Undibacterium parvum: one gene and its partner. The protein of the gene in region 2 interacts with the protein of the main gene of each other region in a pairwise test. Links are inferred from orthologs where the notes say so. Each region holds a gene or a part of one and is shown on either strand. Other genes may lie near its edges.

Region 1 (4,724 bases), 700 kb from region 2 along the record:
GCATGCTGATAAATCATTGAAGTACGTTATAGAAAATTACGGAACGCTAGTCTACGCGGTCTTGTTCGCGATCGTTTTTTGTGAGACTGCATTCGTTATCTTCCCATTTTTACCAGGAGATTCGCTGTTATTCATTGCCGGCACTTTTAGTGCGACTGGTGCCATGAATCCCTGGTTGGTGATCATCTTGCTGATTATTGCGTCTGTTTCTGGGAATTCGATCAATTACTGGATAGGTAGTTTGATCGGCCATAAAATCATGGAAAAAGATCATAAGTGGATAGATAAAAACGCCTTGAAAAAAACCCATGAATTTTATGAAAAACATGGTGGTAAGACCGTGGTGCTGGCGCGTTTCGTGCCTTTGGTGCGTACCTTTGCACCGTTTGTCGCGGGCTTTTCCGATATGACGCACAGGACCTTTCAGTTTTATAACGTGGCCGGTGCTCTGTTATGGGTGCTCTCTCTGGTACTCAGTGGTTATTTCTTTGGGAATATCCCATTTGTGCGTGATCATCTTAATGTGATTGTTTTGGTGGGGGTTGGTGCTGCGGTCATTCCTGTGGTTTTGGGGGCACTCTGGAAACTCACTAAAAGCATGACTAAGAGCCGTAGTTAATTCTAAGCAAAAAACAGGTGCCATGTGCCAAGCCTGAAGCCTGAGCGCCGTTTGATTTGGTTGCAGCCAGAAGCTGCGACCAAGCCTCAGCCTGGTCAGGCTTGTAACGCTTGTGGTGTTTGTTGTGCCTCCGAACCTTGCCCGGTTGCCAGGGTGTTTTTGTGGCAATTTCGCGGCGCTTGCCAGGCGCTGGTATGGTCGGCGGCTAAACGGCAGTATCGGTGTGGCATGTTGCTAGAGCCATCCAACTATCTGCGCTTCTTGCCCAGGGTTGCCCAAAGGCCGTTTCGGTTTTTGGTGGCGCGTTGGGTTGCTGCCGACACCGCTTGCGACTCGGATGCGCAAGTCTAATAGCTTGGCATCGACTAAGGTCTAGCTCTGACACCTTAGCCTTGCGCTGAGTCTCTAGGTCAGCTTGTTTTTTGCCAGTGGTGGATTTTTGGAAAAATATTTTTTAATACCCTTGACGATGGCATCGGCCATCTTGTCCTGATAACTCTCGTCAGTTAACCTAGCCTCTTCTTCAGGGTTGGAGATGAAGGCGGTTTCTATCAAAATACTGGGGATATCCGGCGCTTTTAATACCGCAAACCCAGCCTGCTCAACTGATCCTTTGTGCAGGCGATTGATGCCGCCAATTTCACTCAAGACCACTTTGCCCAGCTTGAGGCTGTCGTTGATCTGTGCCGTGGTGGATAAATCGAGTAAGACACTAGCGAGTTGCTTGTCGTGGCTCTTTAGATTTACGCCGCCGATCAAGTCGGCCGCATTTTCTTTATTCGCCAGCCAACGCGCTGCGGTTGAGCTGGCACCCTTGTCGGATAAGACGAAGACCGAAGAGCCACGCGCACTGGATTCTACAAAGGCGTCAGCGTGTATTGACATAAACAGATCAGCTTGTACATTCCTGGCTTTTTGCACTCGGATATTAAGCGGCACAAAATAATCGGCGTCGCGCGTTAGCATCACCCGCATATTTGGCTGCTGCTCAATTTTTTCTTTTAATCGCTTGGCGATTGCGAGTACCACGTCTTTTTCGCGACTGCCACCATGCCCTAAGGCGCCAGGGTCTTCACCGCCGTGGCCAGGGTCAATTGCAATCGTGATCATGCGTATTAAAGCCGGTGCTTTGGAGTGACTCTTATCTGCATCTGGGGCAGAGGCCTGGGGCTGTATTTCTGGTAGCGAGGCAATTTTTGGATCGACTTTAGCTAAGGGGAATTCTTTCTCAGTAATTTTGTGCCAGTCGCCTTTTTCTATCAGGGCGGCAATCGGGTCGGGTGGATTAGCCGGGTACAGATCGAATACCAGTCTATGCTTATAGCTACCGACAGGTTGCAAGCTAAATACTTGAGGGCTAACTTCTTCTTTTAAGTCAAATACCAACCTGACCACATTCGGACGATTTTGCCCGACCCGTACTTGCTTGATATACGGGTCGTTCGCTTGAATTTTCGCCACCAGTTGTTTTAAGGTGGGGTTTAGTTCCAGGCCTTCTATGTCAACCACCAATCGTTCCGGATCTTTTACCGTGAAATGGCTGGTCTTGAGTTCGCTATCGTTCTCTAGCGTGACGCGGGTGTAATCACTGGCCGGCCAGACCCGCACCGCCAGTATTTGTGCCGCTCTGGCCAGTGATGGAACTAGTACTGAAATGAGTAAAGTACTCGTCGCTTTCAGCAGCGTGCGACGTGTTTTTGCAGTTACAGATTGGGTGCGAAGCGCAGTAGTGCTAGACATTCATTACCTTTGTCGGACAAGGCTTGCAATTCTACCTTACGTCCATGGCCTGCGATGCTTAAAAAAATATGTAGATCGGGCGGCGGGAGTATGCCTGCGGCCTTTTCCGACCACTCGACGATGCAAATATTGTTATCGTTGAACTCTTCGCGAAATCCCGCTTCCAAAAATTCTTCCGGGCTGAGCATGCGATAGAGATCAAAATGAAGTAGCGTCACGGCCCGTTGTTTGATGCTGATCTGATAGGGTTCGACTAGTGTATAGGTTGGACTCTTGACGTGCCCTTGATGACCCGCCGCATGTAAGATGGCGCGCGTCAAAGCGGTTTTGCCCGCTCCCAAGTCTCCATGTAGATGGATGCTCAGTCCCGGCAGTAAGCAAGGCGCTAAACTTTTTCCTAATGCTTGGGTGGCGGCTTCGTCGGCCAATATCGTTTTGTAAGACACTGCATTCCTTTTTTTACCTAGATCTGGCGATATTGTAAGGCGAATGTCTGGATTTATATATCCTAATTTCGCTTGCCAAGGTTTGCTGCACCCATCAAATAGATCAAGTCTAAACCCGCATTTTGATGGTTAATTTTTTTTTGGGGATTGCCTGTAGATGGATGAATTTTGTGTGGGCAATTCTGAGTTTTTTAAACTCACGTGGTTGGCAAATACAGCGGTAGCTCTGCTTGAGATTAGTTTGTGACTCGCTTGTGACTCGCTTGTGACGGCAAGTAAGTGAAATATTTCCCGGTGTTTGAGCTTATGCTTAAGTAGTGGCGCTTAGCTAAAGCATTCAATTGAGTACGTTGCGAGACGCACTACAAATTTTCGTGAAAAAATTAAAGCGCTTTGGATTTTTCGCCAATTGATAATGCAAGCGCTTTGAAAAATCTGGTTATACTTTGATATTATTTTTAATGTTGTGTAGTTTGACTACATAGCGTTTTGAGTGAAATCGTGGCTTTTGTGAGACATGTATAGTGTATGTTTCGATAAAATTGCTAATTAATGTGATTTTTTTAGCTCTTATTGATTGACACTAAATTTAGTTTTAGTACAAACTCTGGTTTAGATATTTAATTCTAAGTTCAGTGAAATGAATTAAGTTCTGATGGCGTTGGGTAAGTTGCCAAGGTCGCGCACTATCCCTGGTATAAGCATTTATATAAAAATAAATTGGAGAGATGAATGAAACATTTAGAAAATAAGCAGGCGCAGCAGAAGCGCTTATCTGGTTTGAATGCTCTAGTTTTGCGGATGACACCGATCGCTGCCGGATGCGCGGTCTTGCTGTCAACAGCCACCGGTACTGCATTCGCGCAGCAAGCCGAAGCCGTCAAAAATGATGCTGGAGCAGTAGAAAATGTTGTGGTTGTGACCGGTATTCGTCGCGGTATTGAGGCAGCTATCTCGGTAAAGAAAAATTCCAACTCTATCGTTGAAGCGGTTTCTGCCGAAGATATCGGTAAGTTGCCAGATACAAGTATCGCTGAGTCTATCGCTCGTTTGCCTGGTTTGGCTGCGCAGCGTGTTGGTGGTCGTGCCCAGGTGATCAGCGTGCGTGGTTTGTCGCCTGATTTTGCAACCACATTATTGAACGGTCGCGAGCAAGTTAGTACTGGTGATAATCGCAGTGTAGAATTTGATCAGTATCCGTCTGAGTTGCTCAGCGGTGTTACCGTGTATAAGACTCCAGATGCGGGTTTGGTTGGGCAGGGTCTGTCAGGAACCATCGATATGCAAGTGGTACGTCCTTTGGATTTTCCTGGACGTACGGTTTCAATTAATGTCCGTGGCGAGAAAAATTCTTTGGGATCGATTGCCGATACTAAAGACACCGGGCACCGCTTTAGTGTTAGCTACATCGATCAATTTGCCGATCGTACTATTGGTTTGGCACTTGGTATTGCCGATCTGTCTTCTCCTATTTTGGATAACGAAACAGGTACTTATGAGCCATTCAGCCAGAGTTCAGTCTCCGGTGTGCCCGCTGGAACTTTCATCACTGCCGGTGTTAAATCTCTGGCCAAAAGCGGTACTCTGAAGCGTACCGGCTTTGTCGGTGTGCTTGAATACCGTCCCTCTAAAGTATGGCGCAGCACGCTGGATGTGTTTGCTTCCAAATTTAAACAAGAAGATACCAATAATCAATTCGAAGCGAATTTGGGTGGTTACAACGGTAGCAATAATCCACAAGGTTTTAAATACGATGCGGTGACGATCGCCAATGGCACTCTGTTGGGCGGCACTGCCAGCGGTGCTTACCCGCTGGTGCGTGGTCAGTACAACAAACGTGAGGATGAGATCCGCACTGTCGGTTGGGGCAATAAGTTTAAGTTCGATAACTGGTCCTTGTTTGCGGACATGAATTATTC
Region 2 (8,162 bases):
ATGGCATGGTGAGGCGCCTCAATGCGATGGAGAGAGACGGCCAGCTCAAGTTGGATAAATTGGGAAATTACACGCTGGCGAACCACGAGAATTTTATTTCCGGTCGAGTGAGCAGTCATCGGGATGGTTATGGTTTTCTGACGCCGGATGACGGTAGTGAAGATCTGTATTTGCCCGAGCGCGAGATGCAGCGTGTCTTGCACGGCGATAGAGTCAGCGCGCGCGTGGTCGGCACCGATAGGCGCGGTCGCCTGGAAGGCGGAATCGTAGAAATTTTGGAGCGCGCCAACACCCACGTGATAGGGCGACTCTTGAATGAAAATGGTGCCTGGATAGTCGCACCCGAAGATAAACGTTTCAGTCAAGATATTTTAATTTCAGGTTCGCCTGGCAAAGCAAAATCAGGTCAGGTAGTGAGTGTGGCCTTGATTGAGCAGCCGACTAAATACGCGCAGGCCGTGGGTAAAATAGTTGAGATCCTGGGCGATGTCGACGATCCAGGCATGGAAATTGAAATTGCCGTCAGAAAGTTTGGCGTGCCGCACGAATTTTCTGAGCCGGCAAAAAAAGCTGCCAGCAAGCTACCTAGCGAGGTTAAACCTGGCGATCTGCTCGAAAGAGTTGATCTGCGCGATATTCCTATGGTCACGATAGATGGCGAAGATGCGCGTGATTTTGATGATGCGGTGTATTGCGAACCGGTAAAAATCGGTAGGGTGAAAGGCCATAGGTTGATCGTTGCGATTGCTGACGTCAGTCATTACGTCAAGCCTAACGACGCCTTGGATAGTGATGCTTTATTGCGCAGCACCTCGGTGTATTTTCCGCGTCGGGTTATTCCTATGCTGCCGGAAAAATTATCCAATGGCTTGTGCTCGCTCAATCCCGATGTCGATAGATTGACCTTGGTGTGCGACATGGTGATTACGGCACAGGGCGAAGTCACGGCGTATCAATTTTATCCAGCGGTTATCCACTCTGCAGCGCGTTTCACTTACACCGAAGTCGCCGCCATTTTGGGTAATACCAAAGGCCCAGAGGCGAACAAGCGCATGACTTTGGTGCCGCATCTCCTGCATTTGTACGATTGCTTTCAGTCCTTATTGAAGGCGCGTCATTTGCGCGGTGCGATTGATTTCGAAACGACAGAAACCTATATCGTTTGCAATGCGGTCGGCAAGATAGAGAAAATTCTGCCGCGCACCCGTAATGATGCGCACAAGCTGATCGAGGAATGCATGTTGGCGGCCAATGTCTGTGCTGCAGATTTATTGGCGCAACACAAGCACCCTGGTACTTACCGTATTCATGCTAGTCCAACCAAAGAAAAATTAACTCAGGTCAGAAATTTCCTGAAACAGGTTAGTTTGCATTTGGGCGGCGGTGATTCACCGACAGCTTCCGATTATGCTGAGCTAATGCAAAAAGTTAAGGGACGTCCGGACGCACCCTTATTGCAAACCATGTTGTTAAGGTCGATGCAGCAAGCCGTGTACAGCCCCGACAATATCGGCCATTTTGGCTTGTCTTACGATGCTTACGCCCACTTTACTAGCCCGATACGGCGTTACCCAGATTTACTGACGCATAGAGCCATCAAAGCGATCTTGCTCGGAAAAAAATACGAGCCCAAAGGCATAGATGCCAGTTTGCTCAACACCACGATTTCGAACGCGGCGCGCAAACAGCAAGTTGCGGATAAGGCTGCGGGTAAGAAAAAGCCAGAAAAAGATCTGACTATCTGGGATGCGCTTGGCACCCATTGTTCCGCCAATGAACGGCGGGCAGATGAGGCTTCGCGTGATGTCGAGGCCTGGTTGAAGTGTTACTTCATTAAAAATAAACTCGGTGAAGAATTTACCGGCACGATTTCGGCAGTGACACAGTTCGGTATTTTTGTGCAGCTCGATGATATTTATATCGAAGGCTTGGTACACATTACCGAACTAGGTGCGGATTACTTCCAGTTCGATGATGCAAGGCATGAGTTACGCGGCGAGCGTACTGGCAAGCGCTATCAGTTGACCGATAGAGTGCGGGTGCAGGTGAGTCGGGTTGATTTGGATGCGCGTAAGATCGATTTGTCTATCGTGCAAGCGCCATCGGCGCGCGCTGCAATGCCGGGCGATCGTATGGCGGGCGGCGCTCGTGCCAAGAGTCATATAGCCGAAGGCAGTAAGCAAGGATCGAAATCGGCTAAGGCGACAGGCAAATCCTCAGTAAAGCGGACTACGACCGAGCCTGTAGCGCTCGCTGCTCAGGGTTCTGGGCGCGCCAAACCAACTCCAGCACGCGCCGGGAATGCCTCTAGAAATACCAGATCGACTAAGAAAAAACGCTAGTAGTTGGACCCCGATAGTCCAAGGCTAGCGTTTGCAATGTGTGTTAAGAAGAGTGAGAAGTAAATATGAAAAGTAAAATGATTTTTGGTTTCCACGCAGTCACCTCGCGCATCCGTCACGAGGCTTCGACTGTGGAGGAAATTTATGTTGATAGCGGGCGTTCTGATCGACGTATGCAAGATCTAATTCATGCTGCAAAGTCGGCTGGAGTCAGGGTGATTCCTACCGATGATCAGCGTTTGTCAAATATAGTCGGCACTCGCCGTCATCAAGGCGTGGTGGCCAAGGCTGGTGAATTATCCTTGGCTCGCAATCTCGATGAATTATTAGATGCAATAGAAGGTCCGCCTTTGTTATTGATTTTGGATGGGATTACTGATCCGCATAATCTGGGCGCTTGTTTGCGGGTCGCTGATGGTGTTGGTGCTCATGCGGTGATTGCACCTAAAGACCGTGCTGTTGGCCTCAATGCGACAGCTGCCAAGGTTGCCAGTGGCGCGGCTGAAACAGTGCCCTACATCACGGTAACCAATCTGGCGCGCACTCTGCGTGAATTAAAAGAGCGCGACATCATGCTGGTCGGCACTTCTGATGACGTAGAAAAAGACATTTACGATGTCGATTTTACTGGCGGTATCGCCATCGTGATGGGCTCAGAAGGCGAGGGCATGCGCCGCTTGACCAGAGAAACCTGTGATGTGCTGGTGCAGATTCCTATGTTCGGCACGGTCGAGAGTCTTAACGTCTCGGTGGCTTCTGGGGTTTGTCTGTATGAGGCGCGTAGGCAGCGCTTAGCGCGCGGCTAGTTTTTGGCCTGAATAAAAAAAGGGAAAGCTTGGCTTTCCCTTTTTTTTGATCTTGCTCAAGCTTTAAAAGCGCACCTGCTCAGCAAAATTTTTCTGCGCAGGCTAAGATAGCCAAGTTGCGCTCTTTTCTTCCCTCTTTTTTTGCTCTCGTTTTTCTCCTTTACTCTCTTTTACTTTTATTCATTCCATGTTTACTCACTTACGTGAAGATATTGCCAGTATTATCCAACGCGATCCTGCCGCCCGCACTGCCTGGGAGGTGATTACCTGCTACCCTGGCTTTCAAGCCATCGTGATGCATGGTTGGGCCAAATGGTGTTGGTTGCGTGGCTGGAAGTGGCTGGGGCGTTTCATCTCTTATCTGGCGCGCATACTGACAGGTATAGAGATACACCCCGGTGCGACTATTGGCCGCCGGGTGTTTATCGATCATGGCTTTGGGGTGGTGGTGGGCGAGACCGCCGAAGTAGGGGACGATTGCACGATTTACCAGGGCGTTACTTTGGGCGGAACTTCGCTTTCTGCCGGCGCGAAGCGGCATCCTACTTTGGGGGCCGGTGTCATCGTAGGTGCTGGTGCCAAGGTGCTGGGTGGTTTTACGATAGGCGCTGGTGCCAAGATAGGCTCAAACTCGGTGGTGGTAAAGCCGGTGCCGGCAGGTGCCACGGCGGTGGGTAATCCCGCGCATGTGATACAAAAAGATGTGCAGCTACAGGCCGAGGCGAAAGCCGCTCAAATTTTTAGTGCGTATGGGGTGACCGGCAATGGCGATGATCCTATCTCTAAGGCGCTGCATAAACTGATAGATCAGGCCGTTTCGCAGCAAGCGCAAATCGATAAATTGACCGCAGCAGTCTGTGCTGCCGGGATCGCCTGTGAAAAACAGTTGGAAGCCGATAAGCTAGACCCACAGCAGATTAACTGCCTGGTGGATTAAGCCGCAAGCTCATTTAGCAATATACTCCCCCAAAAACTGATTAGTATCTAGTCAATCGCGCATATACTATATGGGCGTCTGAAAATTACTCGGGGGGAGTATCTTTTATTCCTGTAAATAAGAGATCGTCGCTGCCATCCACAAGGTGCGCTAGAAAATGACCGTCTTGGTCGATTGCTAGCCAGCCGCCGCGCAGATTTTGCGCTGTGGCGTCACACTCCCAATCGGGCAAGACATAACGCAGGCCTTCGCTGTGCTGATGCCGCGCCGGTCTATGCGTATGGCCATGAATCATGATCGCTACCTGCTGCTGCTTAAACAGCGCGCTAATCGCATCTGGATGCGCATCCATGATCTCGGCGCTCTTCGACTTTTGTTCGCTCTTGCTGTTGATGCGCATGCCTTCAATGATGGCTTTTCTTTGCGCCAAGGGTTGCTGCAAAAATGTCTCTTGCCACTGGCTTTGCCTCACCATTTTCCGGAATTGCATATAGCCCACATCGTCGGTACACAAGGCATCGCCATGCGTGATGCCAATGGTGTGGCCAGCCAAATGAATCAGGCTTGGGTCTGGTAATAGCTGACAGCCAGTGGCGTCAGCAAACGCATTACCGACTAAAAAATCACGATTGCCAGCGATCCAAAAAATCGCGGTTCCGGCATCGCTGAGATCGCGTAAAGCTTGAATGATCATCTGATGATAGGGCGCATCCATATCATCATCGCCGGCCCAATATTCAAATAAATCCCCCAGCAAATACAGACGCTCGGCCAGTGGCGCTTGCTGTTTTAGGAAATTAAGAAAATAGTTGGTGGTGCGTGGCAGCGCGGGATCGAGATGGATGTCGGAAGCAAACAGCGCAAGCAATTTTGCTGGCGCCTGCGGGGCGGTGGTGGTCTTCACTGTAGTTCAGCTGCGCAAAAAAATCAGACTATCGTCGCAGTTTCTATCACGATATTCTCGACCGGGACATCTTGAAACATGCCGGTACGGGTGGTTTTCGCGCCCTTAATTTTGTCTACCACTTCAGTGCCAGCAGTGACTTTGCCAAACACGCAGTAGCCCCAACCATCTTGACCTGGGTAATCAAGGAAGCTGTTGTCGGTCATATTAATAAAAAATTGCGCTGAAGCCGAATGTGGGTCGCTGGTGCGTGCCATGGCGACTGAATACAGGGTGTTTTTTAAACCGTTGTTGGCTTCATTGGGTATCGGTGCATTGTGGGCTTTCTGTTTCATGCCAGGCTCAAAACCGCCGCCTTGTATCATGAAGCCATCAATGACGCGATGGAAAATCGTGCCATTGTAATGACCCGAGTCTACGTAAGAAATGAAATTAGCAACGGTCTGCGGTGCTTTCTCTGCATCGAGTTCTATCGTGATATTGCCCATGCTCGTGGATAAAATGACGGCCATGATGATCCTTGCGTGAAGTTTAGTTGGCTAATAGTTAAAGCTGCATAATATTGCGGAATATTGCGAACGATTACGTACGATTACTTACGATCGCGCACGAATAAATTACTTAATGACTTTGATCGACTCTATCGTGACGGTTTCCAGAGGCACGTTCGGCATCATGCCGCTGTTGCCGTTGGTGCGCACCACCTTGATTTTCTCGACTACGTCCATGCCTTTGATGACTTTACCAAATGGCGTGTAACCAGCGGTTGCGTTCAGCGCTTGTGCGCGGCTAGACTTGATCATTTCACCGCGTCTGGAGTATTCCACCGGGTCGCCTTCGGGCAGAATTTGATGATTCAAAAAGTCATTATCGTTGACGTTAATGAAGAATTGCGCGGTCGCAGAATTTGGATCATTGGTACGCGCCATCGCTATCGTACCTGGCTCATTTTTTAAGTCGTGATCCAAGGCATAGCGCGCTTCCAGTGCGATTGGTTTGCCAGTCGATTTTTCCTGCATTTTTTTATCAAAGCCACCGCCCTGTATCATGAAATTATCGATGACACGGTGGAAGATAGTATTGCTGTAATGTCCTGCCTTGACGTAACGCAGAAAGTTTTCTACCGTCTTCGGTGCGCGCTCTGGGTACAGCTCAAGTACGATTTCGCCCATAGAAGTTTTGATCGCCACATTGGTCAAAGCCTCGCTCATGGCGAGCTGAGTATTCAAAGCTAAAATTGAAGCTGCAAACAGTTTAGTAAAGCGACGACGTTTGAAAGAAAACATAATTGACCTCATTAATTAAACCAGAGCTTCATAAATAATGCGCCATTTAGACGCTTCCTTGATCCAGTATTGGCGTTTGCGAAAACTGGTTTTAGTCTTGCCGATTAGCGTGTCTTGAGTAAAGGTACTGACAATAATTTCTTCTTTTGCCGGATAGCGAAACTGGGTAACATCGCGCAATTTTATCGAAATTTCGCGGGCACCATCCCAAGCTTGTTGTTGCTTGGGGAACCATGTGTTGAGATTTTCGCCTTGCAGGTTTTTGAAGTTACGCGAGTAGTTAGCCAGCAAACGATTCGCACTCAAACTTTCAAGGTCGATACGCCAATCTTCGAGCAGTTTGCTGGCAATTTGCTTGTCTGCATTCCACTTAGTCCGGTTGACGAATTCTACCTGTTCACTAATGATGACCGGGGTTTTACCTATGTCGATGCTAGCCGCCACTTTCAGAAAATCCGGGTTGGTTAGTACGACACAACCATCCGAGGCCAATGGGGCACGGCTAAAATTATCGGATGGTACGCCATGCAACCAAATTCCTGAACCGCTGCGACCATTGAGTTTATCCCATTCATTAGGATAGTTAAGCGGCAGCGCACCAGGCCCGTAAAAATCGGGCAGTTTGGCACCAGCGAGTCGACTGGTAATGTAGTACACGCCAGTCGGGGTTCTTTGATCACCCTCTTTAAACTTATTCATGCCAAGCTTGCCCTGGCTAATGTAATAGTCGCTGACCAGTTTTAGTTGGCCAGCCGTATGCTCATACACATAGATGCGTGAACGTTTGGCATCGACCACCAGTGCTTGCTTCTGATCATCTCTGAGCTGCAGAATACTGCGTGGTATCAGGTCAGGATCAGGTTTTTCGCGTATCGCTCTCAGTCTGGCACTGGCTTCGTCGCGAAAATCTTTCAGCTTGTCTGGCGTGGCATTTTGGGCCGCCCCAAAACTACTCACGGGGCGCGTATGCATCAGCAGTAAGTCGCCGCGAATTAAATGCGCCAGCTGAAAATGCGGATAGGCTAAGATTAATTCATCAATCTTTTGCTGCGCTTTGTGCAGATTGCTAGCCCCCAGACTCTGATAGACCTCAATCAGCAGGGCTTCGGGATTTGGCAGTGGTTGGCTAAGCTCGGAGGGTGTTTCCCTGTCAGTCACTTTTTTTGCGTACACAGCTAGCGGCAATGCAAGCATTGCTGTCGCCGTTAAAAAAATACTGTAATAAAAAAAAGTTTTTCCAGCCGACCAAAGTGTAGGCGGTAAATTTAATGCGAAACGAAACATCAGCTACCCGTGCGCTCTGCCTTGATGAGCCACTTGCCATCTTGCTTAACCATCTCTAAAGATTTTCGGCTGTTGGCGGTGAGTTGGTCCGAGCTATAAATCTGGCGAAATTTAACGCTGGCCGTATGCCCATCAACGGTCACTTTTGGCGTCTCTATTTTGACATTGATGCGACCCTTGCCTTCAATGCGGGCGCGGCGCTCTTCTGCCCACGCTTTGCGGGATTCATTTTTAGGCGTTTGGAAGTCTTTCGCGTAATGCGCTAGATAAGCGTTGGTATCTTTGCTGCTCCAGGCTTTTGCCCAGTCTTCGGTGGCCTTTAGTATGTCGCTTTGATCGGTGTTTGTAGCAGCGGCCACTTTTGCAACTGGTTTAGTTTCCACTTTAGGCGCAGCTGGCTCTACCTTGAGTGCGGCAATTTTAGCTGGCGCAGGTTCAGCTTTGGCCACCGTGGCGGGCAACGCTGTTGGTTTGCTCACAGAGTTTTGATTGACCACTTGAGGTGCGACTGTGGCCGCAGGCATCGCTGTTTTTGGATTGCTGCCGCCAGTGGTGTTACCAATTAAACTTTTCACTAAAGTAAGTTTCAATTTGGCGCCAGAG

The links. The genes of interacting proteins can lie anywhere in the genome.
Region 1: the proteins of rlmB (region 2) and tsaE interact in binary tests that used the Escherichia coli proteins (3 or more experiments, as listed by UniProt). The link is inferred for Undibacterium parvum from one-to-one orthologs.

What each region holds. Positions count from the first base shown.
Region 1 is NZ_CP034464.1:797,870-802,593, reverse strand. Bases 1,065-3,815 are described here. They hold tsaE (tRNA (adenosine(37)-N6)-threonylcarbamoyltransferase complex ATPase subunit type 1 TsaE), read right to left. Parts: upstream 2,806-3,815; coding sequence 2,323-2,805; downstream 1,065-2,322. Other genes in these bases: EJN92_RS03475 (TonB-dependent receptor), read left to right, coding at 3,538-3,815; EJN92_RS03485 (N-acetylmuramoyl-L-alanine amidase), read right to left, coding at 1,065-2,359. Outside these bases: EJN92_RS03495 (VTT domain-containing protein), read left to right, coding at 1-619; EJN92_RS03490 (hypothetical protein), read left to right, coding at 644-970; more of EJN92_RS03485, read right to left, coding at 1,025-1,064; more of EJN92_RS03475, read left to right, coding at 3,816-4,724. UniProt on the Escherichia coli protein: Required for the formation of a threonylcarbamoyl group on adenosine at position 37 (t(6)A37) in tRNAs that read codons beginning with adenine.
Region 2 is NZ_CP034464.1:96,143-104,304, reverse strand. The notes cover bases 1,524-4,277. They hold rlmB (23S rRNA (guanosine(2251)-2'-O)-methyltransferase RlmB), read left to right. Parts: upstream 1,524-2,407; coding sequence 2,408-3,148; downstream 3,149-4,277. Other genes in these bases: EJN92_RS00490 (UDP-2,3-diacylglucosamine diphosphatase), read right to left, coding at 4,171-4,277; cysE (serine O-acetyltransferase), read left to right, coding at 3,336-4,085; rnr (ribonuclease R), read left to right, coding at 1,524-2,342. In the rest of the region: more of rnr, read left to right, coding at 1-1,523; more of EJN92_RS00490, read right to left, coding at 4,278-4,989; EJN92_RS00485 (peptidylprolyl isomerase), read right to left, coding at 5,013-5,501; EJN92_RS00480 (peptidylprolyl isomerase), read right to left, coding at 5,607-6,200; EJN92_RS00475 (L,D-transpeptidase family protein), read right to left, coding at 6,291-7,469; EJN92_RS00470 (L,D-transpeptidase Cds6 family protein), read right to left, coding at 7,559-8,162. UniProt on the Escherichia coli protein: Specifically methylates the ribose of guanosine 2251 in 23S rRNA.